Regions from separate parts of the Streptomyces sp. NPDC001108 genome, predicted to be linked through region 3. Evidence: riboswitches for the same ligand, from Rfam matches in the RefSeq annotation. Region 3 holds a riboswitch; each other region holds the start of a gene.
What was found. Region 3 has a riboswitch for cobalamin ahead of ACWC97_RS05980 (ribonucleoside-diphosphate reductase subunit alpha). Riboswitches for the same ligand answer to the same signal wherever they lie in the genome.
Positions count from the first base shown of each region.

Region 1: linked by a shared signal. The riboswitch ahead of ACWC97_RS25625 (cobalamin biosynthesis protein) and the one ahead of ACWC97_RS05980 (ribonucleoside-diphosphate reductase subunit alpha) in region 3 are both predicted to bind cobalamin.
Region 2: linked by a shared signal. The riboswitch ahead of ACWC97_RS11740 (prenyltransferase/squalene oxidase repeat-containing protein) and the one ahead of ACWC97_RS05980 (ribonucleoside-diphosphate reductase subunit alpha) in region 3 are both predicted to bind cobalamin.

Region 1 covers NZ_JBSFKL010000013.1:3,602-11,070, forward strand. Annotated here, with positions in the region: gene ACWC97_RS25605 (alpha/beta hydrolase) at 1-863, opposite strand, end outside; gene ACWC97_RS25610 (class II aldolase/adducin family protein) at 930-1,589, opposite strand; gene ACWC97_RS25615 (anion permease) at 1,816-3,120, shown strand; gene ACWC97_RS25620 (hypothetical protein) at 3,153-3,383, shown strand; cobalamin riboswitch at 3,535-3,663, shown strand; gene ACWC97_RS25625 (cobalamin biosynthesis protein) at 3,803-4,789, shown strand; gene ACWC97_RS25630 (cobyric acid synthase) at 4,786-6,348, shown strand; gene ACWC97_RS25635 (putative cobaltochelatase) at 6,345-7,469, shown strand, end outside.
Region 2 covers NZ_JBSFKL010000004.1:53,125-60,593, forward strand. Annotated here, with positions in the region: gene ACWC97_RS11710 (FG-GAP repeat domain-containing protein) at 1-530, shown strand, start outside; gene ACWC97_RS11715 (formylglycine-generating enzyme family protein) at 677-1,363, shown strand; gene ACWC97_RS11720 (ferredoxin) at 1,515-1,748, opposite strand; gene ACWC97_RS11725 (aldehyde dehydrogenase) at 1,748-3,208, opposite strand; gene ACWC97_RS11730 (MBL fold metallo-hydrolase) at 3,411-4,463, shown strand; gene ACWC97_RS11735 (mycothiol transferase) at 4,534-5,103, opposite strand; cobalamin riboswitch at 5,165-5,308, shown strand; gene ACWC97_RS11740 (prenyltransferase/squalene oxidase repeat-containing protein) at 5,419-6,711, shown strand; gene ACWC97_RS11745 (SCO2322 family protein) at 6,708-7,409, shown strand; gene ACWC97_RS11750 (energy-coupling factor transporter transmembrane protein EcfT) at 7,406-7,469, shown strand, end outside.
Region 3 covers NZ_JBSFKL010000002.1:252,274-259,742, reverse strand. Annotated here, with positions in the region: gene ACWC97_RS05980 (ribonucleoside-diphosphate reductase subunit alpha) at 1-1,561, opposite strand, end outside; cobalamin riboswitch at 1,703-1,828, opposite strand; gene mctP (monocarboxylate uptake permease MctP) at 2,010-3,644, opposite strand; gene ACWC97_RS05970 (DUF3311 domain-containing protein) at 3,641-3,895, opposite strand; gene ACWC97_RS05965 (GntR family transcriptional regulator) at 4,158-4,922, opposite strand; gene ACWC97_RS05960 (extracellular solute-binding protein) at 5,202-6,485, shown strand; gene ACWC97_RS05955 (carbohydrate ABC transporter permease) at 6,589-7,469, shown strand, end outside.

The sequences.
Region 1 (7,469 bases), on a different contig from region 3:
TGCGCGAGCGGCAGCAGGAAGGCCGGGACGCCGCGGGCGACGGCCAGGGCGCGCAGGGTGGCGTTCCAGTCCAGGACCGGGGAGTCCAGGACGAGTCCGGAGATCCGGTCGCGCAGGGCGGAGCCGACGGCCGCGTGCAGCGCCATCGAGGCGCCGGTGGACCAGCCGTGCAGGACGACGTCGCGGGCGCCGTGGCGCACGGCGAAGCGGATCGCCGCGTCCAGGTCGCGCCATTCGGACTCGCCGAGGTGGACGAGGCCGTCGGGCGAGCGCGGGGCCCCGGCGTCGCCGCGGTGGGCGAGGTCGAGCACGGGCAGCCGCAGCCCGTTCAGGAAGCCCATGAGGTTCATGGGGTGTTCCCGGGTGGTGCCGAGGCCGTGCACGGTGATGACCCAGGTGTCGCGGGCGCCGGGCACGAACCAGGCGGGCAGGGCGCCGAGTTCGCCGGGGATCTCGACCTCCTCGTGGGCGAGGCCGAGGGCGCGGGAGGGGTCGCCGCTGAACAGCTGCGGGGTCACCCGGACCTTGTCGCCGGGCTCCAGGGTGCCCCGGTCCACGCGTTCCAGTCGGCGGACGACGGTGTCGGGGGCGGCGTGGGCGTTCTCGATCACCGGGCCGACCACGGCGTGGACGTCGTCGCCGACCAGTCCGTACGTGCCGGGACGCAGGGCGGTGAAGGAGCGGGTGAGGGTGACCTGGCCGGCCGCCGTGGCGTGGACGGTGAGTCGGCGGTCGGCGGGGAGCGGGCGCCCCGCGGGGGCCCGCAGGGCGACGTCGCTGGCGTACCGGCCGGCCGCGACCGCCGCCGCGCCGACGCCGAGGACCGTGGTGACGGCTGCTGCCGTGATCGTTGCCGGGCGCACGGCCCCAGTCTCGTGGCGGCGGGGGCGCGCTGCCAGCGGACGGGGCCGTGTGCTGGGCCGGTCGGGTCAGCCCGGCTGTCCGTATCCCTTGAGCGCCTCGCCCACCTCGTCCAGCTGGTCCGGGGTGAGCAGGCTCGGGGTGTGTCCGGGGACGGAGCTCGCGGCGAGCCAGAGGCGGCAGAGCCATTCGAGCTGGGCGGTCCGGTCGTACGCCTGGTCCAGGGTGGCCCCGTAGGTGACGGTGCCGTGGTTGCGGAGCAGGCAGCCGGTGCGGTCCCGGAGGGCGGTAAGCATGTACTCGGCCAGTTCGGGGGTGCCGTAGCGGGCGTAGGCGGCGACGCGGACGGGGCCGCCGAGCATGGCGGCTGCGTAGTGGACCGGGGGGATCTCGGCGACCAGGGTGGAGACGGCCGTGGCGTGCACCGCGTGGGTGTGGACGACGGCGGCGGCGTCCGTGTTCCGGTAGACGGCGAGGTGGAGCGGGAGTTCGCTGGTCGGGACCAGGTCGCCGAAGAGGCGGTTGCCGTCCGGATCGACGCCCACGGCGTCCTCGGGGCGCAGCCGGTCGTAGGGCACTCCGCTGGGGGTGACGAGGATGGTGGAGCCGACCCGGGCCGACACGTTTCCCGACGTCCCGACGACGAGCCCCTCGGCCGCCGTCCGCCGCGCGGTGGCGACGACCCCGTCCCACGCCCGTCCGATCGCGTCACATTGCTGATCGCTCATGCGCCGAAGCTGATCGCTCATGGACCGATCCTGTCAGCCCTGGGGAGCGATGGGTACAGGGCCGGGCGGACCACCGCGTTCCGCCTTCCGGGGAACACACCTCGAACAGAAACGGAACGCCGTGACTCCGGTTGGAGTCACCACAGTGCCCTCCCCAGTTCATCTTCCGTTTACCCAGGTTGCCTACGGTCCACATGCCAATGACGTCGAACGATTGCCTGGGTAAATGGAACACATCACGCTGCTCCTCGCGATTGTGATCGTGACAGCTCTAGTGTTCGATTTCACGAACGGTTTCCACGACACCGCGAACGCGATGGCGACCACCATCTCGACCGGTGCACTCAGACCGAAGACCGCGGTGGCCATGTCCGCCGTTCTCAATCTCGTCGGCGCGTTCCTGTCGGTGGAGGTCGCCAAGACGATCTCCGGCGGGATCGTCAACGAGGACGGGTTGCGCACAGAAGTGATCTTCGCGGCACTCGTCGGCGCCATCCTCTGGAATCTGCTGACCTGGCTGGTCGGGCTGCCCTCCAGCTCGTCGCACGCCCTGTTCGGCGGTCTGATCGGCGCGGCCGTGATGTCGGCGGGCTGGTCGTCCGTCAACGGCGGCACCGTCGTCACCAAGGTGCTGCTCCCCGCGGTCGCCGCCCCGATCGTCGCCGGTGTCGCCGCGCTGCTGGCCACCCGGCTGACGTACCGGATCGGCGGGAAGATCCGCGACGAGGCCCAGGAGAAGGCCACCGCCAAGGGCTACCGGGCCGGCCAGATCGCCTCGGCCGGGCTGGTCTCCCTCGCCCACGGCACCAATGACGCGCAGAAGACCATGGGCATCATCACGCTGGCCCTGGTCACCGGCGGGGTCCTGCACCCCGGGGCCAACCCGCCGGTCTGGGTGATCGTCTCCGCCGGTCTCGCCATCGCGCTCGGCACCTACCTGGGCGGCTGGCGCATCATCCGCACCATGGGCAGCGGCCTCACCGACCTCAAGCCGCCGCAGGGCTTCGCCGCCCAGACCAGCGCGGCCACGGTCATCCTGGCCTCCTCGCACCTCGGCTTCTCGCTCTCCACCACGCAGTCGTGCTCCGGCGCCGTGATGGGCGCGGGCCTCGGCCGCCAGGGCGGTGTGGTCCGCTGGTCCACCGCCACCCGGATGTTCGTCGCCTGGGGCCTGACCCTGCCGGCCGCCGGTCTGGTCGGCGCGGGCGCGGAGCTGCTCACCAAGCAGGGCACCTGGGGCGTCGTCGTGGTCGCGGCCCTGCTGGTCCTGGGCTCCGGCTCGATCTGGCTGCTCTCCCGCCGCAAGCCGGTCGGCCACGACGACGTCGCCCCGGGGTCCGGGGCCCCGGCGCCGGTCCCCGCCGAGCCCGCCGGTGTCGTCACCACGGCCATCGCCGCCGTCAGCCCGCCGCCCACCACCGCGGCCCAGGCCGCCACCACCCCCGCCGCCGCCCCGGCCGCGGCCGTCGTGACCGCCCTCCCGGTCACGCCCAAGGCCCCTCAGGACCCGGCGCAGCCCGCCGCCGTCTGACCGGTCCCGCACCGACCGTCTAAGGAATCAGCATGAAAATCGACTGGGCGGCCCTCGGCTCCGTCTTCGGTGTCTCCCTCGTGGTCACCGTCGCGCTGGTGGGTCTCTTCACCCTGGGCATCGTCGGCCTCTCCAAGCAGCCCGAACCGGCTGCGCAGGGCGGCTCCGGCGGCTCGCCGCTGCTGGCCCGCGCCGGCGCGTACGCCTGCTTCGCGCTCTGCGCGGCGGCCGTCGGGTACGGCATCTTCCTGATCGTCGCCTGACCCGCCCCGCGCACGCCCGCATCGGGCCGGACACCCCCGGGTGCCCGGCCCGATGTGCGTCTCGGCACACTGCCCCGCCGCAGGTCAACGGCAGGTTGACGGGCCTTCGCGGGGCATGGTGGACTGCCGGAGCCAATTACGGCGACAGCAGAGGAAGCCGGTGCGAATCCGGCGCGGTCCCGCCACTGTCACCGGGGAGCGGTCCCCCACACCGGACGTCACGGCGCGCGCGAGCGGGCTGGAAGGCCGGGGGCCCCGCGGATCCGGGAGCCAGGAGACTCTCGTCGCCGGTCACGTCGAACCAGGGCGCGGACCCTGAGTGAGGACATATCGCCATGCCCGGCCGCCATGCGCCCGCCGTCCCAGGCCCCGATGCCTTCCGTACGAGAGTCCGCCGCGGCGCGACGGCCGGCTGAGCCGTGCGAGCCGACCGCATCTTCGCGTACGGCGCCACCGCCGGTCTCCTCGGCGACCTGCTGCTCGGTGACCCCCGCAGGGGCCACCCGGTCGCCGCCTTCGGGCGGGCCGCGGCGGGCGTCGAGCGCCGCCTGTGGCACGACCACCGCGGCTGGGGCGCGCTGCACACCCTGATCTGCGCCGGAGCCGCCGTGGGCGGTGGTGCGGTGGCCGCCCGCGCGGTGCGCCGCAGCCCCGCCGCCTCCGTGGCGCTGACCGCCGCCGCCACCTGGTCCGTCGTCGGCGGCACCTCCCTGGGCCGGGAGGCGCGGGCCATCGGCGGCGCGCTGGAGGCCGGTGACATCGCCCTGGCCCGGGAGCGGCTGCCGCATCTGTGCGGGCGCGACCCGCAGTCCCTGGACGGCCCGCAGATCGCCCGTGCCGTGGTGGAGTCCGTGGCGGAGAACACCTCGGACGCCGTGGTCGGCGCCCTGGTGTGGGGCGCGGTGGCCGGGGTTCCCGGGCTGGCCGGGTTCCGGGCCGTCAACACCCTCGACGCCATGGTCGGCCACAGGTCGCCACGGCTGCGCCGGTACGGCTGGGCCTCGGCCCGCCTCGACGACCTCGCGGGCTGGCCCGGCGCCCGGCTCACCGCCCTGCTCGCGGTGGCGGCCGGGGGCCGCCCCCGGGACGCGCTGCACGCCTGGCGGGCCGATGCCGCCAGACATCCCAGCCCGAACGCGGGTCCGGTGGAGGCCGCGTTCGCCGGGGCGCTCGGCGTACGGCTGGGCGGGACCCTCGCGTACGGCGGCCGGGTCGAACACCGCCCGGTGCTCAACGGGGAGCGCGGCAGGGCCGTGGAGGGCGCGGACATCGAACGCGCGGTGCGGCTGTCGCGGCGGGTCGGCGCGCTGGCCCTCGGCGTGTGCGTGGCGGGGCGGCTCGGTGCCGGCCTCGCCGCACGACGGATCGCCGCGCGGCGGACCGGTACCGGACGGAGGAGCGCATGAGCGGCGGACTGCTGGTCGCCGGAACCACCTCGGACGCGGGCAAGAGCGTCGTCACCGCGGGCATCTGCCGCTGGCTGGTGCGCCGGGGCGTGAAGGTGGCGCCCTTCAAGGCGCAGAACATGTCGTTGAACTCGTTCGTCACCCGCGAGGGCGCCGAGATCGGGCGCGCCCAGGCCATGCAGGCGCAGGCCGCCCGCGTCGAGCCGGCCGCGCTGATGAACCCGGTCCTGCTGAAGCCCGGCGGCGACCGCTCCAGCCAGGTCGTCCTGATGGGGAGGCCGGTCGGCGAGATGAGCGCGCGCGGCTACCACGGCGGCCGGCAGGAGGCCCTGTTCGGCACGGTCACCGACTGCCTGGAGCAGCTGCGGGCCACGTACGACGCGGTGATCTGCGAGGGGGCGGGCAGCCCGGCCGAGATCAACCTGCGGCGCACCGACATCGTGAACATGGGCATCGCGCGGGCGGCGGACTTCCCGGTGGTGGTGGTCGGCGACATCGACCGGGGCGGCGTCTTCGCGTCGTTCTTCGGTACGACCGCGCTGCTGGCCCCCGAGGACCAGGCGCTGGTCGCGGGCTATCTGGTGAACAAGTTCCGCGGTGACGTGTCGTTGCTGGAGCCCGGTCTGGACATGCTGCGCGGGCTGACCGGGCGGCCGACGTACGGGGTGCTGCCCTTCGCCCACGGGCTCGGCATCGACGAGGAGGACGGGCTGCGGGTCTCGCTGCGCGGGGCGGTGCGCGAGTCGGCCGTCGCACCGCCGCACGGCGAGGACGTGCTGCGGGTCGCGGTGTGCGCGGTGCCGCTGATGTCGAACTTCACGGATGTGGACGCGCTGGCCGCCGAACCCGGGGTCGTCGTCCGGTTCGTGGACCGGGCCGAGGAGCTGTCCGACGCCGACCTGGTCGTGGTGCCGGGCACCCGGGGCACGGTCAAGGCGCTGGCCTGGCTCCGGGAGCGCGGACTCGCCGACGCGCTGGCGCGGCGCGCGGCCGCGGGCCGGCCGGTCCTCGGCATCTGCGGCGGCTTCCAGCTGCTGGGCGAGCACATCGAGGACGAGGTGGAGTCCCGGGCCGGCCGCGTCGAGGGCCTCGGTCTGCTGCCCGTGCGCGTCCGCTTCGACCGGGAGAAGACCCTGGCCCGGCCGGTCGGCGAGGCGCTCGGCGCCCCCGTGGAGGGGTACGAGATCCACCACGGGGTGGCGGACGTCCTCGGCGGCGAGCCGTTCCTGGACGGCTGCCGGGTGGGGGCGGTGTGGGGCACCCACTGGCACGGCTCGCTGGAGAGCGACGCGTTCCGCCGCCGCTTCCTGGCCGAGGTGGCGCGGGCCGCCGGCCGGCGTTTCGTCCCCGCCCCCGACACCTCCTTCGGCGCGCTGCGCGAGGAGCAGCTGGACCGGCTCGGCGACCTGATCGAGGAGCACGCCGACACCGACGCGCTGCTCCGGCTCATCGAGTCGGGCGCGCCGCCGGGGCTCCCGTTCGTCCCGCCCGGGGCGCCCGGCGGCGCCCTGCCTCATCCCCGTACATCCGCGAAAGACGCAGGAGGGACCGCCCAGTGAGTACGCATTTCCCGTTCACCGCCGTCGTCGGGCAGCAGGACCTGCAGCTCGCCCTGTTGCTCAACTCCGTCTCGCCGGCCATCGGCGGGGTGCTGGTGCGGGGCGAGAAGGGCACCGCGAAGAGCACCGCCGTACGCGCGCTGTCGGCGCTGCTGCCGCCGGTGGCCGTCATGCCGAGGTGCCGGTTCTCCTGCGATCCGGCGGCGGCCGACCCGGCGTGTCCGGACGGCCCGCACGAGCCGGGGGCCGGTGTGTCGCGGGACGCCCGGATGGTGGAGCTGCCGGTCGGCGCGTCGGAGGACCGGCTCGTGGGGGCGCTCGACATCGAGCGGGCGCTCGCCGAGGGCGTGAAAGCGTTCGAGCCGGGGCTGCTGGCCGACGCGCACCGGGGCATCCTCTACGTCGACGAGGTCAACCTGCTCCACGACCACCTGGTGGACCTGCTGCTGGACGCGGCCGCCATGGGCGCGTCGTACGTGGAGCGGGAGGGCGTCTCGGTCCGGCACGCGGCGCGTTTCCTGCTGGTCGGGACGATGAACCCGGAGGAGGGCGAGCTGCGGCCGCAGCTGCTGGACCGGTTCGGGCTGACCGTCGAGGTCGCCGCGTCCCGGGAGACCGACCAGCGGGTCGAGGTGGTGCGGCGGCGGCTGGCGTACGACGACGACCCGGCGGGGTTCGCGGCCGGCTGGGCCGGGGAGGAGGAGGCGCTGCGGGCGAGGATCGCCGCCGCGCGGGCGCTGCTGCCCGCGGTGGTCCTCGGCGACGCGCCGCTGCGGCAGATCGCCGCGACCTGCGCCGCCTTCGAGGTCGACGGGATGCGCGCGGACATCGTGATGGCGCGGACGGCCACGGCGCTGGCCGCCTGGGCGGGGCGTACGGAGGTGCTCGCCGAGGACGTGCGGCAGGCGGCGCTGCTCGCCCTCCCGCACCGGCGGCGGCGCAACCCCTTCGACGCGCCGGGGCTCGACGAGGAGAAGCTGGACGACACGCTGGAGCGGAACGGCGGGGACGACGATCCGGACCCGGACGGCCCGGACGGCGGCGGCCGGCCGCCGCGGGACGACGGCCCGGGCACGCCGCAGGACCCCGGGCAGGGCGCCGACGACACGCCCGGCCCCTCC
Region 2 (7,469 bases), on a different contig from region 3:
CGACGGCGGACCAGATCCTCGCGATCGGGGACGTGGACGGGCCACCGGACTTCGACGGCGTCGGCACGGCAGACGCTCCCGGCTTCCCCGACCTCCTGGTCAAGGAGGGCGACCGGCTCTGGCTCTACTTCGGCTCCCCGTCCCTCTACCTCGACGCGGACCGGGACCCGGTCCTGATCGGTGAGGGCCCCTGGTCCGACTACGACCTGGTCGCTCCGGGAGACCGCACCGGGAACGGACACGTGGACCTCATCGCCCGTGACAGGAAGACCGGTCAGCTGCGCCTTTTCGAGGGCACCGGAGGCTCCGGCGAGGGGCTCGGTGACGAGACGGCCTCCATCGTGCTCGGTACCGGCTGGGCGCCTGCCGACCGGCCGCTGATCGCGGCCGCCCCGGGTGGTGCGGGAGACTCCGGGGCCGGTCTCTGGGCGACCGGGAGTGACGACCTGCTCCGCTTCCACCCGAACATCTCGGGCAGCGGGGTCTCCGTGGGCACCACCGGCTGGCTGGGCCTGCAGGCGCTGAGCTGATCCCAGCAGCACGGAACCACCAGTTCGGCCCGTACCGGAGGCGTTCCGGTGCGGGCCGACTCCGCGCCCGTACCGTTCCTCGGCGGCGCGTGCATGCGTCCTTCCCGCGCAAGCGGCAGCCTGGACAGCCGTTAGGCTCCCCGGTCATGGGGACGCATACGGGTCGGGGAACCGAGCTGGTCGGCATTCCGCCGGGGACGGTGACGCTGTCGGACCGGCGTACGCGGCGCAGTTGGGCGGTCGAGCTGGCTCCGTACCGGCTCGCGTCCGTGCCCGTCACCCAGGGGCTGTACGCGCGGATCACCGGTGGCCGGCCGGGCGCCGCGTGCGGGGACCGGCTGCCCGTCGAGTCCGTGTCGTGGTGGGACGCGGTGCGGTTCTGCAACGCGCTGTCGCTGAGCGAGGGGCTGACGCCCGCGTACCGCCTCCCCGACGACGCCTCCGACGAGCGCGTCGAGTGGGACGGGAGCGCCGACGGCTACCGGCTGCCCACCGAGGCCGAGTGGGAGCACGCCTGCCGCGCCGGTACGACCGGTCCGCGCCACGGCGAGCTGGACGCGATCGCCTGGTACCGGGAGAACGCGGACGACCGCGTCCACGAGGTGGGCGGCAAGCAGCCCAACGCGTGGGGGCTGCACGACATGCTGGGCAACGTCTGGGACTGGTGCTGGGACGTCTACGACGCCGAGGTGTACGGGAGCTACCGGGTGCTGCGCGGCGGCGGCTGGTTCGACGAGCACTGGAGCTGCCGCGCCTCGGCCCGTCGTCGCAGCCACCCGACGTTCCGGGTCGACGACGTGGGCTTCCGGCTCGCCCGCTCGGGCGCACACTGAGCCGGCCCGCGGGAAGACCTCGCGGGTGCCGGTGATCGCGCCGGACGGCCCGGGCTCCCGCCGCGGGCGAACCCCGGCCGAACGCGGCGGCCGGGGGCGGCCCGTACCGGACGTACTCCGCCACGGGCCTCCCCCACGTGATACGCACCGCCTACTCCTCCGGCGGGAACACCACCTCGTCCGAGCCGGTCAGGGTGATCGTGATCGCCTCGACCGGGCAGCCCTCGGCGGCCGTGAGGACCTTCTCGTCGGCGTCGGTCTCCGCGTCCACCGGGTGGGACTGGCGGGCGGTGTCCAGGGCGAAGCGGCCCGGGGCGTGGTTCAGGCACATGCCGGAGCCGATGCAGACGCCCCGGTCGACCTCCACGGACCAGCGGTCCCCCATCACGCCTCCCCGTATCCGGCCGGCAGGTGGATCATCTTGTGCTCGAAGAACTCGCCGTACCCCTCGGGGCCGAACTCCCGGCCCAGGCCGGAGTTCTTGTACCCGCCGAACGGGCCGAGCATGTCGAGGCTGAAGGTGTTCACGCTGTACGTGCCGGTCCTGACGCGGCGGGCGATGTCGATGCCGTGCTCGGTGTCGGCGGTCCAGACGCTGCCGCTCAGGCCGTACTCGGAGTCGTTGGCGATCCTGACCGCCTCGTCCTCGTCGCCGTACGGCAGCAGGCAGATGACCGGGCCGAAGATCTCCTCGCGTGCGATGCGCATGGAGTTGTCGACATCGCCGAAGAGGGTCGGCTCGACGTACCAGCCGCGCTCCTGGGAGGCCGGGCGGCCGCCGCCTGTGAGGATCTTGGCGCCCTCGTCCTGCCCGGTCCGGATGTAGTCGAGGGAGCGCTGCTGCTGGCGGCGGGCGACCAGCGGGCCCAGTTCGGTGGCGGGGTCGAGCGGGTCGCCGACCTTCAGCGCGCCCGCCGCCGCCGCGAACGCCTCGGCCGTCTCGTCGTAGCGGGAGCGCGGTACGAGGATGCGGGTCTGGGCCACGCACGCCTGGCCGTTGATCATCCAGGCGAACGGGACGATGCCCGCGACGGCCGCGTCCAGGTCGGCGTCGGGCAGGATCACGGCGGCGGACTTGCCACCCAGCTCCAGGGTGACCCTGGTGAGGTTGCGGGAGGCGACCTCCATCACCCGGCGCCCGGCGGCCACCGACCCGGTGAACGACACCTTGTCCACGCCCGGGTGCCCGACCAGGTACTCGCTGACCTCCCGGTCGGCGGGCAGGATCGACAGCACCCCTTCCGGCAGCCCCGCCTCGGCGACGATCTCCGCCAGCAGATAGGCGTCCAGCGGGGTCTCCGGGGAGACCTTGAGCACGGCGGAGCAGCCGGCCAGCAGCGCGGGCGCGAGCTTGGCGGCGGCGGTGAACTGCGGGACGTTCCACGGCACCACGGCCGCGACCACCCCGACCGGCTCCCGGCGCACCAGCAGCGGCCCGAGCGCCCCGGCCCGCCGCTCCTCGTAGCGGAAGTCCCGGGCGACGGTGAGCGCCGAGTCCCACACCATCATCGCGGCGAGCGCCTGCACCATGACGCTCGACGTGTACGGGGTGCCGTTCTGCGCGCTGATGACCCGGGCGAACTCCTCGTACCGGGCGGCGAACGCGTCCTTGATCCGGCTCACCACCGCGATCCGCTCGTCCAGGCTCGTCCGGGACCACGGCCCCTCGTCGAAGGCCCGGCGCGCGGCGGCGACGGCCCGGTCCACGTCCGCCTCGGAGGCGTGCGGCACCCGGCCGATGACCTGCTCGGTGTGGGGCGAGACGACCTCGATCACGTCCCGGCCCAGCGGATCGACCAACTCACCGCCGATGAACAGCTTCCCGTGTTCGACTAGCTCGGTCATGGCCTGCCGCCTCCCGCGCACCGATACGTGAACTGATTACTCGTCAGAACTGATACCAGTTCCAGTTCCAGGAGTCCACGGGCGCACGCCCGGACAGCGGTTGGTCGACCAGGGCTACTACTGGAACAAGTTCTCGTTACAGTAGGGGCATTGGGCCCGACAGGCGGTGGGGCGGGCGGTTCGCCGCGGCCCGCCGGGAGAGATGGGGGACCGCGTGACGCAGGTGACCGACCACGGCGGGGGCGTGCACAGCATCAAGGTGCCGATCCCCGACAACCCGCTGGGCCATACGCTCGTGCACGTCCTGGAGACCGGCCGGGGTCCGGTGCTGATCGACACCGGCTGGGACGACCCGGAGGCGTGGGACACCCTCGTCGCCGGGCTGGAGGCGGTCGGGACGGCGGTGTCCGACATCCATGGCGTGGTCATCACCCATCACCACCCGGACCACCACGGGCTCTCCGGGCGGGTGCGGGAGGCGTCCGGGGCGTGGATCGCCATGCACGCGGCGGACACCGCGATCGTGCGCCGCACCCGCGCCTCCCGGCCCGGGACGTGGATGACGTATCTCGTGACGAAGCTGAGCGCGGTCGGCGCGCCCGAGGAGCATCTCGCGCCGTTGCGGGAGGCGGCGGCCGCCGGGGAGCGGATGCGTACGCTGCCGGGGCTGCGGGCCGCCGTGCCGGACCGGGAGATCGTGCCGGGCGAGCTGCTGGACCTGGCGGGGCGCCGGTTGCGGGCGATCTGGACACCGGGGCACACGCCGGGCCATGTCTGTCTGCATCTGGAGGAGGAGCACCCGGGGAACCTGCCGGGCCGGGGGCGGCTCTTCTCCGGGGACCATCTGCTGCCGGGGATCAGCCCGCACATCGGGCTGTACGAGGACCCGGACGACGCCACGGTCACCGACCCGCTCGGCGACTACCTCGACTCGCTGGAGCGGATCGGCAGGCTCGGGGCGGCCGAGGTGCTCCCCGCCCACCAGTACGCCTTCACCGACGCGGCGGGGCGGGTGCGGGAGCTGCTGGACCACCACGAGGACCGGCTGTCCGGGCTGCTCGGGCTGCTGGCCGAGCCGCTGACGCCGTGGCAGCTGGCCGAGCGGATGGAGTGGAACCGGCCCTGGGAGCGGATCCCGCACGGCTCGCGGAACATCGCGGTCTCGGAGGCCGAGGCGCATCTGCGGCGGCTGGTGAAGCTCGGACGGGCGGAGGCGGTGGCGGGGAGCGAGCCGGTGGCGTACATCGCGGTGTGAGCGATGTGGGCGACGTGGGCGGTACGACCGGCGTGGGCGGACCTCCGGGACGCTCCCCGAACGGCCGAGGCTACTGCCCCACGCGGCCGTCGATGCACTCGCGCAGCAGGTCCGCCTGGCCGCAGTGGCGGGCGTACTCCTCGATGCGGTGCACCAGAAGCTCCCGTACCGAGATCCGGTCCCTGCCGAGCCGCTCGCCAAGGTCCGGGTGGGCGGCAAGGGCGGCGTCGGTCGCGGCCTGCTCGCGCTCCAGGTCCGCGTAGGCGGCGTCGATCACGGCCTGGTCGGCCACGGCCCCGTCGAAGTCCGCGTCGCGCTTCCCGTACAGCTTCGGGAGGGGTTCGCCGTCGCTGATCCAGTTGCGCCAGTCCCGTTCGTCCTCGGCAAGGTGGCGCAGGAGGCCGAGCAAGGAGAGCGTCGAGGGCGGGACGGAGCGGCGGGCCAGCTGCTCCGGGTCCAGGCCCTCGCACTTCATCCTCATGGTCAGCCGGTAGTCGTCCAGGAACTGGGTGAGCGTCGCGAGCTCACCCTCCGGGCTCGCGCCCTCCTCGCTCCGGGGATCGTCGTCCGGGTCCACCCACATGTCGGGATGGACGGTTGCCTGGGTCCAGCGCGCGGGTTGATCGTTCATGGGCGCCATCGTCCTGCGCCGGCGCCTGCGCATGCCACTCGTTTACGGTCCTCGAACACGGCATCGAAGCGGCTTGGGGGCGCCCGGTAGAGTGGGCGGGTCGTCATCATGCCCGTTCAGGGGGAAGCCGGTGCGAATCCGGCACTGACCACGCAGCCGTGAGCCGTCCTCGCCGACGGTGAGTCGGAATGCCCTGTCCCGGTCGTGACCGGCTCGGACCACCGGATCCCCCGGTGGTCGGCACCGTCGAGGTATACGGGGCCGGAGCCTGGTGCCTGAGCGTGCCTGCCCGGATTCACCCCGCAGGAGAGGCACCCGCCCGTCATGACCGTACGCCGCAGCGCAGCGACGCTCGCCGCCACCGCCGCCGTGCTCTGCGCGGCCGCCGCGCCGGCCGCGGTCGCCGCGCCGTCCCCGACGCCCTCGCCGTCCGCCGCCCTGCCCGCCGGGCTGTACGGCACGAAGGACCCCACGTACGACGGGGTGTGGCGGCAGTCGCTGTCCTTCCTGGCGCAGAAGCTCGAAGGGGTCACCCCGGCCGCGAAGTCGGTGGAGTGGCTGATCGGCCAGCAGTGCGCCGACGGCTCGTACGCCGCCTACCGGCCCGACGCCTCCGTGCCGTGCGACGACAAGACGGTGCGGGACACCAACGCCACCGCCGCCGCCACCCAGGCGCTGGTCGAGGTCGGCGGCCACGGGGACATCGTGGACAACGGGGTGCGCTGGCTGAAGTCGGTACAGAACAAGGACGGCGGCTGGGGCTACACGGCGGGCGCGCCCAGCGACGCCAACTCCACCTCGCTGGTGATCGGCGCCCTCGCCCGGCAGGGGCAGCGGCTGTCCGAGATCACCACCCCGGACGGCAGGACGCCCTACGACCCGCTCCTCGCGCTGGCGATCCCGTGCGGCGGCAAGGACGCGGCCGGCGACGAGGCCGGCGGCGCCTTCGCGTACCAGCCGGACAAGAAGGGCAAGCTCGTCGCGAACGCGGACGCCACCGCGGCCGCCGTGCTCGGCTCCATGGGCAAGGCCCTGGCGGTCGGGAACAACGCCCCGGGCAAGGCGCCCGTCTGCCGCCCCGGTGACGTGCGCACGCCCGAGCAGGCAGCGCAGAACGGCGCCCACTACCTCGTCGGCGCCCTCGCGAAGACCGGCCACCTGGACCAGCCGCCGATGCCCGGTTCCGACGACAGTGCCCCGCTGCCCGACGTCGGCAACACCGCGGACGCGGTCGTCGCGCTCTCCGCCTCCGGCCACCGGGACAAGGCCGCCGGGGCGGTCGCCTGGCTGAAGAAGAACTCCGCGGACTGGGCCGCGCAGGGCGGCCCGGCCGCCTACGCCCAGCTCATCCTGGCCGCCCACGCGACCGGCGACGACGCCCGCGACTTCGGCGGCGTCGACCTGGTCGCCCGGCTGAACGCGGCCGGTCCCGCCCCCGCCTCCATCGTCACCCCCGACCCGTCCGCCGACACCGGTTACGTCTCCACGGAGAAGGACCAGGTGCACAGCGGCGACGACGTGATCGGCGGCGTGTGGTGGTACATCGGCATCGGACTGGTCGTCGCGGCGGGCGCGTTCTTCCTGATCAGCGGCCGGCGGAAGAACCAGCAGTCGTGAGGCGCGCGGGAAGCGCCGCGGTGCTGCTGGTCCTCGGCGCGCTGCTGGCCGTGGTCGGCGCGGCCCCGGCCCAGGCGGCCGGTTACCGGTACTGGTCGTTCTGGGAGGGGTCCGGCTCCGGCTGGGCGTACGCCACCCAGGGCCCGTCGCTGGTCCGGCCCGACGACGGTGAGGTGCAGGGCTTCCGGTTCGCGGTGAGCGAGGACTCCCAGAACGCGGCGAAGCCGCGCCGCGCCCCCGTCTTCGCGGAGATCTGCGGGGACACCCCGGCCACCTCCGGCACCAAGCGCGTCGCGGTGGTCATCGACCCGGGCACGGCCGCCGACGCCCCGGGCGGTGCGAACCCGCCCGCACCGCGCGCCGCCTGCGCGCGGGTCGCCCCCGACGCCAGCGCCGCCGAGGCCCTCGCCAAGGTCGCCCGGCCGCTGCGCTACGACAGCAACGGGATGCTCTGCGGCATCGCGGGCTACCCGGCCACCGGCTGCGGCGAGCAGGTCTCCGGCGACGGACACCCCGCCCCGGCCACCTCCGGTGACGCCGCCTCCGGTGACACCACCGCCGCCCCGGCCTCCCCCCGGGCGCAGGCCGACGGCCCGGACGGCTCCGGCGGCCCGTCCGCCGGGGTGTACGTCGGTGTCGGCGCCGTGCTCCTCCTCGGCGTCGCCGGAGTCGTCCAGGCCCGCCGCCGCCGCGGATGACCGCCGCCCCCACCGGCGGCGGCACGCTCCTGACCCGTCGCGGCCCGCTGCGCGCCCCCG
Region 3 (7,469 bases):
CCATGGCGCCCAGGCCCACCGGGCGCCACTGGGCGTTGGAGCGGCCCGCCTGCTCGGTCGGGTAGAAGTTGATGTCGACGACCCGGTCCAGGAAGGTCACGGCGGTGCGGACGGTGGCGTCCAGCCGCTCCCAGTCGATGGAGCCGCCGGCGACGAACGCGCCGAGGTTGACCGAGCCCAGGTTGCAGACGGCGGTCTCACCGTCGTCGGTGACCTCCAGGATCTCGGTGCACAGGTTCGACGAGTGGACGACGCTGCCCGGCTCGGCGGTCTGGTTCGCGGTCCGGTTGGAGGCGTCCTTGAAGGTCATCCAGCCCTGGCCGGTCTGGGCGAGGGTGCGCATCATCCGGCCGTACAGCTCGCGGGCCGGGAGCGTCCGGCGGGCCAGCCCCTTCGCCTCGGCGGCCCGGTACGCGGCGTCGAACGCGTCGCCCCACAGGTCGACCAGGTCGGGCACGTCGACCGGGGAGAACAGCGACCACTCGCCGTCCGCCTCGACCCGGCGCATGAACTCGTCCGGCACCCAGTGCGCCAGGTTCAGGTTGTGCGTGCGCCGCTGGTCCTCGCCCGTGTTGTCGCGCAGCTCCAGGAACTCCTCGATGTCCGCGTGCCAGGTCTCCAGGTAGACGGCGGCGGCGCCCTTGCGGCGGCCCCCCTGGTTGACGGCGGCGACCGAGGCGTCCAGCGTCTTGAGGAACGGCACGATGCCGTTGGAGTGCCCGTTGGTGCCGCGGATCAGCGAACCGCGCGAGCGGATACGGGAGTACGAGAGGCCGATGCCGCCCGCGTGCTTCGAGAGCCGGGCCACCTGGTGGTAGCGGTCGTAGATCGAGTCCAGCTCGTCCAGCGGCGAGTCCAGCAGGTAGCAGGAGGACATCTGCGGGTGCCGGGTACCGGAGTTGAACAGGGTGGGGGAGGAGGGCAGGTAGTCGAGCCGGCTCATCAGGCCGTACAGCGCCGCCACCTCGTCCAGGGCGCGCTGCGACTCGTCCTCGGCGAGCCCGGACGCCACCCGGAGCATGAAGTGCTGCGGGGTCTCGACGACCTGGCGGGTGTGCGGGTGGCGCAGCAGGTAGCGGCTGTGCAGGGTGCGCAGCCCGAAGTAGCCGAAGCGGTCGTCCGCGCCGTCGGCGAGGGACTGGTCCACCAGCGCGTCCAGCGCCGGTGCGTGCCGGGCGACGAAGGCGGCGGTGCGGTCCGCGATCAGGCCCTCGCGGTGCCCCACGGCGACCGACGCGGAGAAGGAGACCGCGCCCTGGCCCGCCGCCTCGTCCGCGATGGCGAGGGTCAGCAGGCGGGCGGCCAGCCGGGAGTACGCGGGGTCCTCGGAGATCAGGCCCGCGGCCGCCTCGGTGGCCAGCGCACGCAGCTCCGCCTCGTCCGCCCGCGCGCTGCGGCCGCGCAGGGCGGCGGCGGCGACCCGGCCGGGGTCGGTGTCGGGCAGATCGGCGGTGAGGGCGGTCAGGGTCCGCAGCAGCGCCGCTCCGGGACCGTCCTGTGCGGCTGCCTCGGACTCGACGGACGCGGCGACTGAAGCCGGATCGGCTGGCGCGATGGTCACGTGTTGCTCTCCCACGCTCGGCTCGGGGCCGGCGGGGGAACGGGGCAGCCCGCGAAGGACGCACCCGGGCCGGGGCAGCACTCCGCGCGGCGTCCACCGGCCCAACCGCGAGGCCCGGACGTCTGGGCATCCGGTTCGGTCGAGCCGGATGCGCTGTCGGCAGGTCCTCGGACTGGCTCGGGTGCGCAAAAGCGCACGGGATACACCGTTGCGGGACAGTTCCGGATTCGCACCGGATTCCCCTGCGACGACAGCGAGGATGAGCATACATGTGGGGGCCGCCCGATGAGGCAGCCCCCACATGTTGTGTCGTACGACGCAGGATCAGGCCGCTCCCGCAACGGCGGGCGGCCCGCCCCCGCCCCTCGGGAAGGGGCGGGAACGGGCCGTGGAGGCCCGGTGACGGGCCCTGCCGGAGGGTGTTCCCGGGGCGCCGGGAAGCGGGCCGTCAGTGGCCGCCCGGAGCCCCCGCGGTGGCCGGCGGGAGCTCCGCCCGCACGCCCGGGTCGCCCGCGTCGGCCGTGTAGTCGGCCGGCGAGGTCTCGTCCGTACCGGCGGGCGCCTTCACGGCGTTCAGGACGAAGGTCAGCACCACCGTCACGACCACGTTCAGCACGAACGCGGTGAGGCCGATGTAGCCGATCTCGCCGATGCCGGGGATCTCCGCCGACGAACCGCCGAAGTGCTTCTGGGTCGGCGAGGCGACCCCGTACGCGGCGACCGTCCCGTACACCATGCCGACCGCCCAGCCCGCGAGCAGCGCCCAGCGGTGGAACCAGCGGGTGAACAGCCCGCCGACCAGGGCCGGCATCGTCTGGAGGATCCAGATCCCGCCGAGGAGCTGGAAGTTGATCGCGACGGTCTTGTCCATGGTGAGGACGAAGGCCAGCGCACCGACCTTGACCAGCAGCGACACCAGCTTGGATACCTTGGTCTCCTGCTCCGGGGTGGCGTCGGGCCTCAGGAAGTCCTTGTAGATGTTGCGGGTGAAGAGGTTCGCCGCGGCGATCGACATGATGGCGGCGGGCACCAGCGCGCCGATGCCGATCGCGGCGAAGGCCACCCCCGCGAACCAGTCCGGGAACATGTTCTCGAACAGCTGCGGGATGGCGAGCTGCCCGTTGTCCACCTTGATCCCGGCGGCGATCGCCATGAAGCCGAGCAGCGCCAGCAGGCCCAGCATCAGCGAGTACAGCGGCAGGATCGTGGTGTTGCGCCGGATCACGTTGCGGCTGCGGCTGGAGAGCGTCGCCGTGATGGAGTGCGGATACATGAACAGCGCCAGCGCCGAGCCCAGCGCCAGGGTCGCGTACCCCCACTGGCCCGCCTCGCCCGGGGCGAGTGCGCCGCGCGGCTTGCCGGTGGTCGGACTGGTCTCGGAGAACGCCTCGCCCGCCTTGGCGAAGATGTCGTGGAAGCCGCCCAGCTTGATCGGGATGTAGATGATCGCCACGGCGATGACCAGGTAGATCAGCCCGTCCTTGACGAACGCGATCAGCGCGGGCGCGCGCAGCCCGGACGAGTAGGTGTACGCGGCGAGCACCGCGAACGCGAGCAGCAGCGGCAGGTCCTTGATGAACCAGTGCGTGTTCTCGCCGCCGCCGACGCCCATCACGTCCAGCACCGCCTGGATGCCCACGAGTTGGAGCGCGATGTACGGCATGGTGGCGAGGATGCCGGTGACGGCGACCGCCAGCGACAGCCCCTTCGAGCCGAACCGCCCGCGGACGAAGTCAGAGGTGGTGACGTAGCCGTGCTTGTGCGAGACCGACCACAGCCGGGGCAGGAAGGTGAAGATCAGCGGGTACACCAGGATCGTGTACGGAACGGCGAAGAAGCCCGCCGCGCCCGCCGCGTAGATCGCCGCCGGTACGGCGACGAAGGTGTACGCCGTGTACAGGTCGCCGCCGAGCAGGAACCAGGTCACCCAGGTGCCGAACGAGCGTCCGCCCAGACCCCATTCGTCGAGGCTGGCCTCGTTCTCGGCCCTGCGCCAGCGGGCGGCCAGGAAGCCCATGACCGTGACCGCCACGAAGAAGAAGATGAAGACGCCGAGCGCGACGCCGTTCACGCCGTCCTTCATGCGCGCTCACCCCCCTTGCGGGCGCGCTGGTCGCGCTGCCACAGCTTGTACGCGACCATCGTGAGCGCGGTGGAGATCAGCACCCAGAGCATCTGGTACCAGTAGAAGAACGGGATGCCGATGAAGGTGGGGTCCACCTTCGCGTACGAACCCACCCAGAGCATCGCCACGAACGGCGCGACCAGACAGAGCGCGACGACCACTCTGACCGGTGTGATGGTGGGCGGTTTTTCCTCTGGTTCCACGGACATGCGGCGACTCCGTCCCCTCGCTGATCACCCTGTAATGCGCAGGAAATCTAGGGGAGGTTCCGGTCACCGTCACCCCCTGTCCGCATTGCGGTCCGACAACGGTCCGACCGGTTGGTACGTATGTGTGAGATCGCGTCATACGTACGGGAGTTGGTCCGTACCAGGGCAGCCGAAAGGCCCCTGCGGAGTGGTGCGCTCCACAGGGGCCCGAGGGTGGTGGCACGGGAAGGGATGGCCGGAAATGGCCTCCCGTCCGCCGGAATCAGTCGATGGGCCGCTTGAGTCGCGCCACGAACTTGTACCGGTCGCCGCGGTAGACCGAGCGCACCCACTCCACCGGCTCGCCCTGCCCGTCCAGCGAGTGCCGGGAGAGCATCAGCATCGGCAGACCCACGTCGGTGCCGAGCAGCCCGGCCTCGCGCGGGGTGGCCAGCGAGGTCTCGATGGTCTCCTCGGCCTCGGCCAGCCGTACGTCGTAGACCTCGGCCAGCGCGGTGTAGAGAGAGGTGTACTTCACCAGGGAGCGGCGGAGCGCCGGGAAGCGCTTGGCCGAAAGGTGTGTGGTCTCGATCGCCATCGGCTCGCCGCTGGCCAGCCGGAGCCGCTCGATCCGCAGCACCCGCCCGCCGGTGGTGATGTCGAGCAGCCCGGCGAGGGTGTCGTCGGCCGTCACATAGCCGATGTCCAGCAGCTGGGACGTCGGTTCCAGCCCCTGGGCACGCATGTCCTCGGTGTACGAGGTGAGTTGGAGGGCCTGCGAGACCTTCGGCTTGGCGACGAAGGTGCCCTTGCCCTGGATGCGCTCCAGCCGGCCCTCGACGACCAGCTCCTGGAGCGCCTGGCGCACGGTGGTGCGCGAGGTGTCGAACTCGGCGGCCAGGGTCCGCTCAGGGGGCACGGGGGTGCCCGGCGGCATGGTGTCCGTCATGTCCAGCAGATGTCGCTTCAGCCGGTAGTACTTCGGGACGCGTGCCGTGCGTGTGGCCGCGCCCGTCTCGTTCTCCGTACTGCCCCCGTCGGCACCCATGGTCCGCCTTCCCGACGCTTGCGTTGCTGCCGTCACCGGCTCCTCCGTCTGTCGCGGCTCACATGGTGGCACGGTCCGGTCACGGCTGGTCGCCCTCCCTTAGGTGTCGGTCCTATAACGGACGCGAGTGCACTTCTTATACACCCTTGACACCCCAAAAGGTCTAGGCCAAGCTCCCGGTACTGGTCTAAACCATTAAAGACCAGGTCCAGCCCCAGCAGTACTCGTCGAATGTCTTCGCGGTGGGCGGGGTTGCAGTATCCCTGAGGAGGGTTTGGCGTGAAGCGCAAGCTCATCGCGGCGATCGGCGTCGCGGGCATGATGATCGGCCTCGCCGCGTGTGGGTCCGACGACGGCGGAGACAGCGGCAAGAAGGCCGGTCCCGACGCCTACAAGGGTCAGACGCTGACCGTCTGGACGATGTCCGGCTCGAACCCCGACGGATGGACCAAGAAGGTCACCGAGGAGTTCGAGAAGAAGACCAAGGCCAAGCTGAAGATCGAAGTCCAGGACTGGAACGGCATCCAGCAGAAGGTCACCACCGCCCTCTCGGAGTCCAACCCGCCGGACGTCCTGGAGATCGGCAACACCCAGACCCCGGCCTACGCCAAGACCGGCGGCCTCGCCGACCTCGGCGACCTCAAGAAGGAGATCGGCTCCGCCTGGGCCGACGGCGTCAACCAGCCCTCCATCTACGACGGCAAGCAGTACGCCCTGCCGTGGTACGTGGGCAACCGCGTCGTCATGTACAACAAGAAGGTCTTCAAGGACGCTGGCATCACCGAGACGCCGAAGACCCGCGCCGACCTCTTCAAGGCCTTCGAGGCCATCGAGAAGAAGGGCGACGCCGAGCCGATCTACCTGCCCGGCCAGAACTGGTACTTCTTCGACGGCCTGCTCGTCGGCAAGGACGTCTCCCCGGTCAAGAAGGAAGGCGACAAGTACGTCTCCAACCTGGCCGACCCGAAGGTCGCCGAGGCCATGGATGTGTACAAGAAGTACCAGTCCTACTCCAAGGCCCCCAAGGACAAGGACGAGGCCACCCCGCAGCAGGCCGAGGTCTTCGCCAAGGGCAAGACCGGCGCCATCATCGCCATGGGCTACGAGGCCGGCACCGCCATCAAGGCCAACCCGAAGCTCAAGGACGACATCGGCTTCTTCACCATCCCCGGTGAGACCGCCGACAAGCCCGAGGGCGTCTTCCTCGGCGGCTCCAACCTCGCCGTGGCCGCGGGCAGCAAGAAGCAGGACCTGGCCAAGGAGTTCCTGAAGATCGCGCTCTCCGAGGAGAACGACGGCGCGCTCATCAAGGAGGCCGGCTGGTCCCCCAAGAACGACGCCATGCAGAAGTACACCGTCGGTCAGCCCGCCGCCGAGGCCGCCGGCCCCGCCGCCGCCAAGTCCGGTGGCACCACGCCGCTGATCCCGGAGTGGGCGCCGGTCGAGAACCCGCCGAACCCGATCAAGACCTACATGACGCTGGTCCTGCAGGGTAAGTCGCCCGCCGACGCCGCCAAGCAGGTCGAGGGCGAGCTCAACAAGCGCCTCAGCCAGCAGCAGTAGTTCGCAGCTAGCGCGTCCCGCGCCGGGGGCGGCGGGTTCCGACCCGCCGCCCCCGGCCGTACGCATCGTTCCGTGTAGGGCTTTGTTGGAAGAGATGGCGAGCATGGCAGTGCAGACCGATCCCTCGGACGTGGCCGGGACGGCCGCGGGCCGCGGCCGGGACGGGATACCACCCGTCGGGCAGCACGGGGGGAAGAAGCGGAGAGTGGGTATCGGCGCCGCGCCGTACCTGCTGATGGTTCCCGCGCTCGCGGTGACGGCGATCTTCCTCGGGTATCCCCTGGTGAAGAACGCCATGCTGTCGTTCCAGAACCTCAACATGGGGCAGCTGATCCAGCATGTCACCGAGTGGAACGGCTTCAAGAACTACCAGGAGATCCTCACCGGAGAGGACTTCTGGAGGGTAACCCTCCGCACGATCGTGTTCACCGCCGCCAACGTCGCGCTGATCATGATCATCGGTACCCTGGTCGGCCTGCTGCTCGCCCGCCTCGGCAAGAAGATGCGGTTCACCTTGTTGATCGGCCTGGTGCTCGCCTGGGCCATGCCGATCGTGGCGGCGTCCACCGTCTACCAGTGGCTCTTCGCCTCCCGCTTCGGCGTGGTCAACTACGTGCTGGACAAGCTCGGCTGGCACTCGATGGCCGACTTCAACTGGACCGGATCGCAGTTCTCCACGTTCTTCGTGGTCACCCTGATGATCGTCTGGCAGTCCATCCCGTTCGTGGCGATCAACCTCTACGCGGCGACCACGACCATCCCCAAGGAGCTCTACGAGGCGGCCTCCCTCGACGGCGCCGGCAGCTGGAAGAGTTTCACCTCGGTGACCATGCCGTTCCTGCGGCCCTTCCTCTACGCCACGACCTTCCTCGAGGTCATCTGGGTCTTCAAGGCGTTCCCGCAGATCTTCACCATCAGTGAGGGCGGCCCCAACCGCCTCACCGAGACCCTGCCGATCTACGCCTTCGTCGAAGGTGTCGGCAA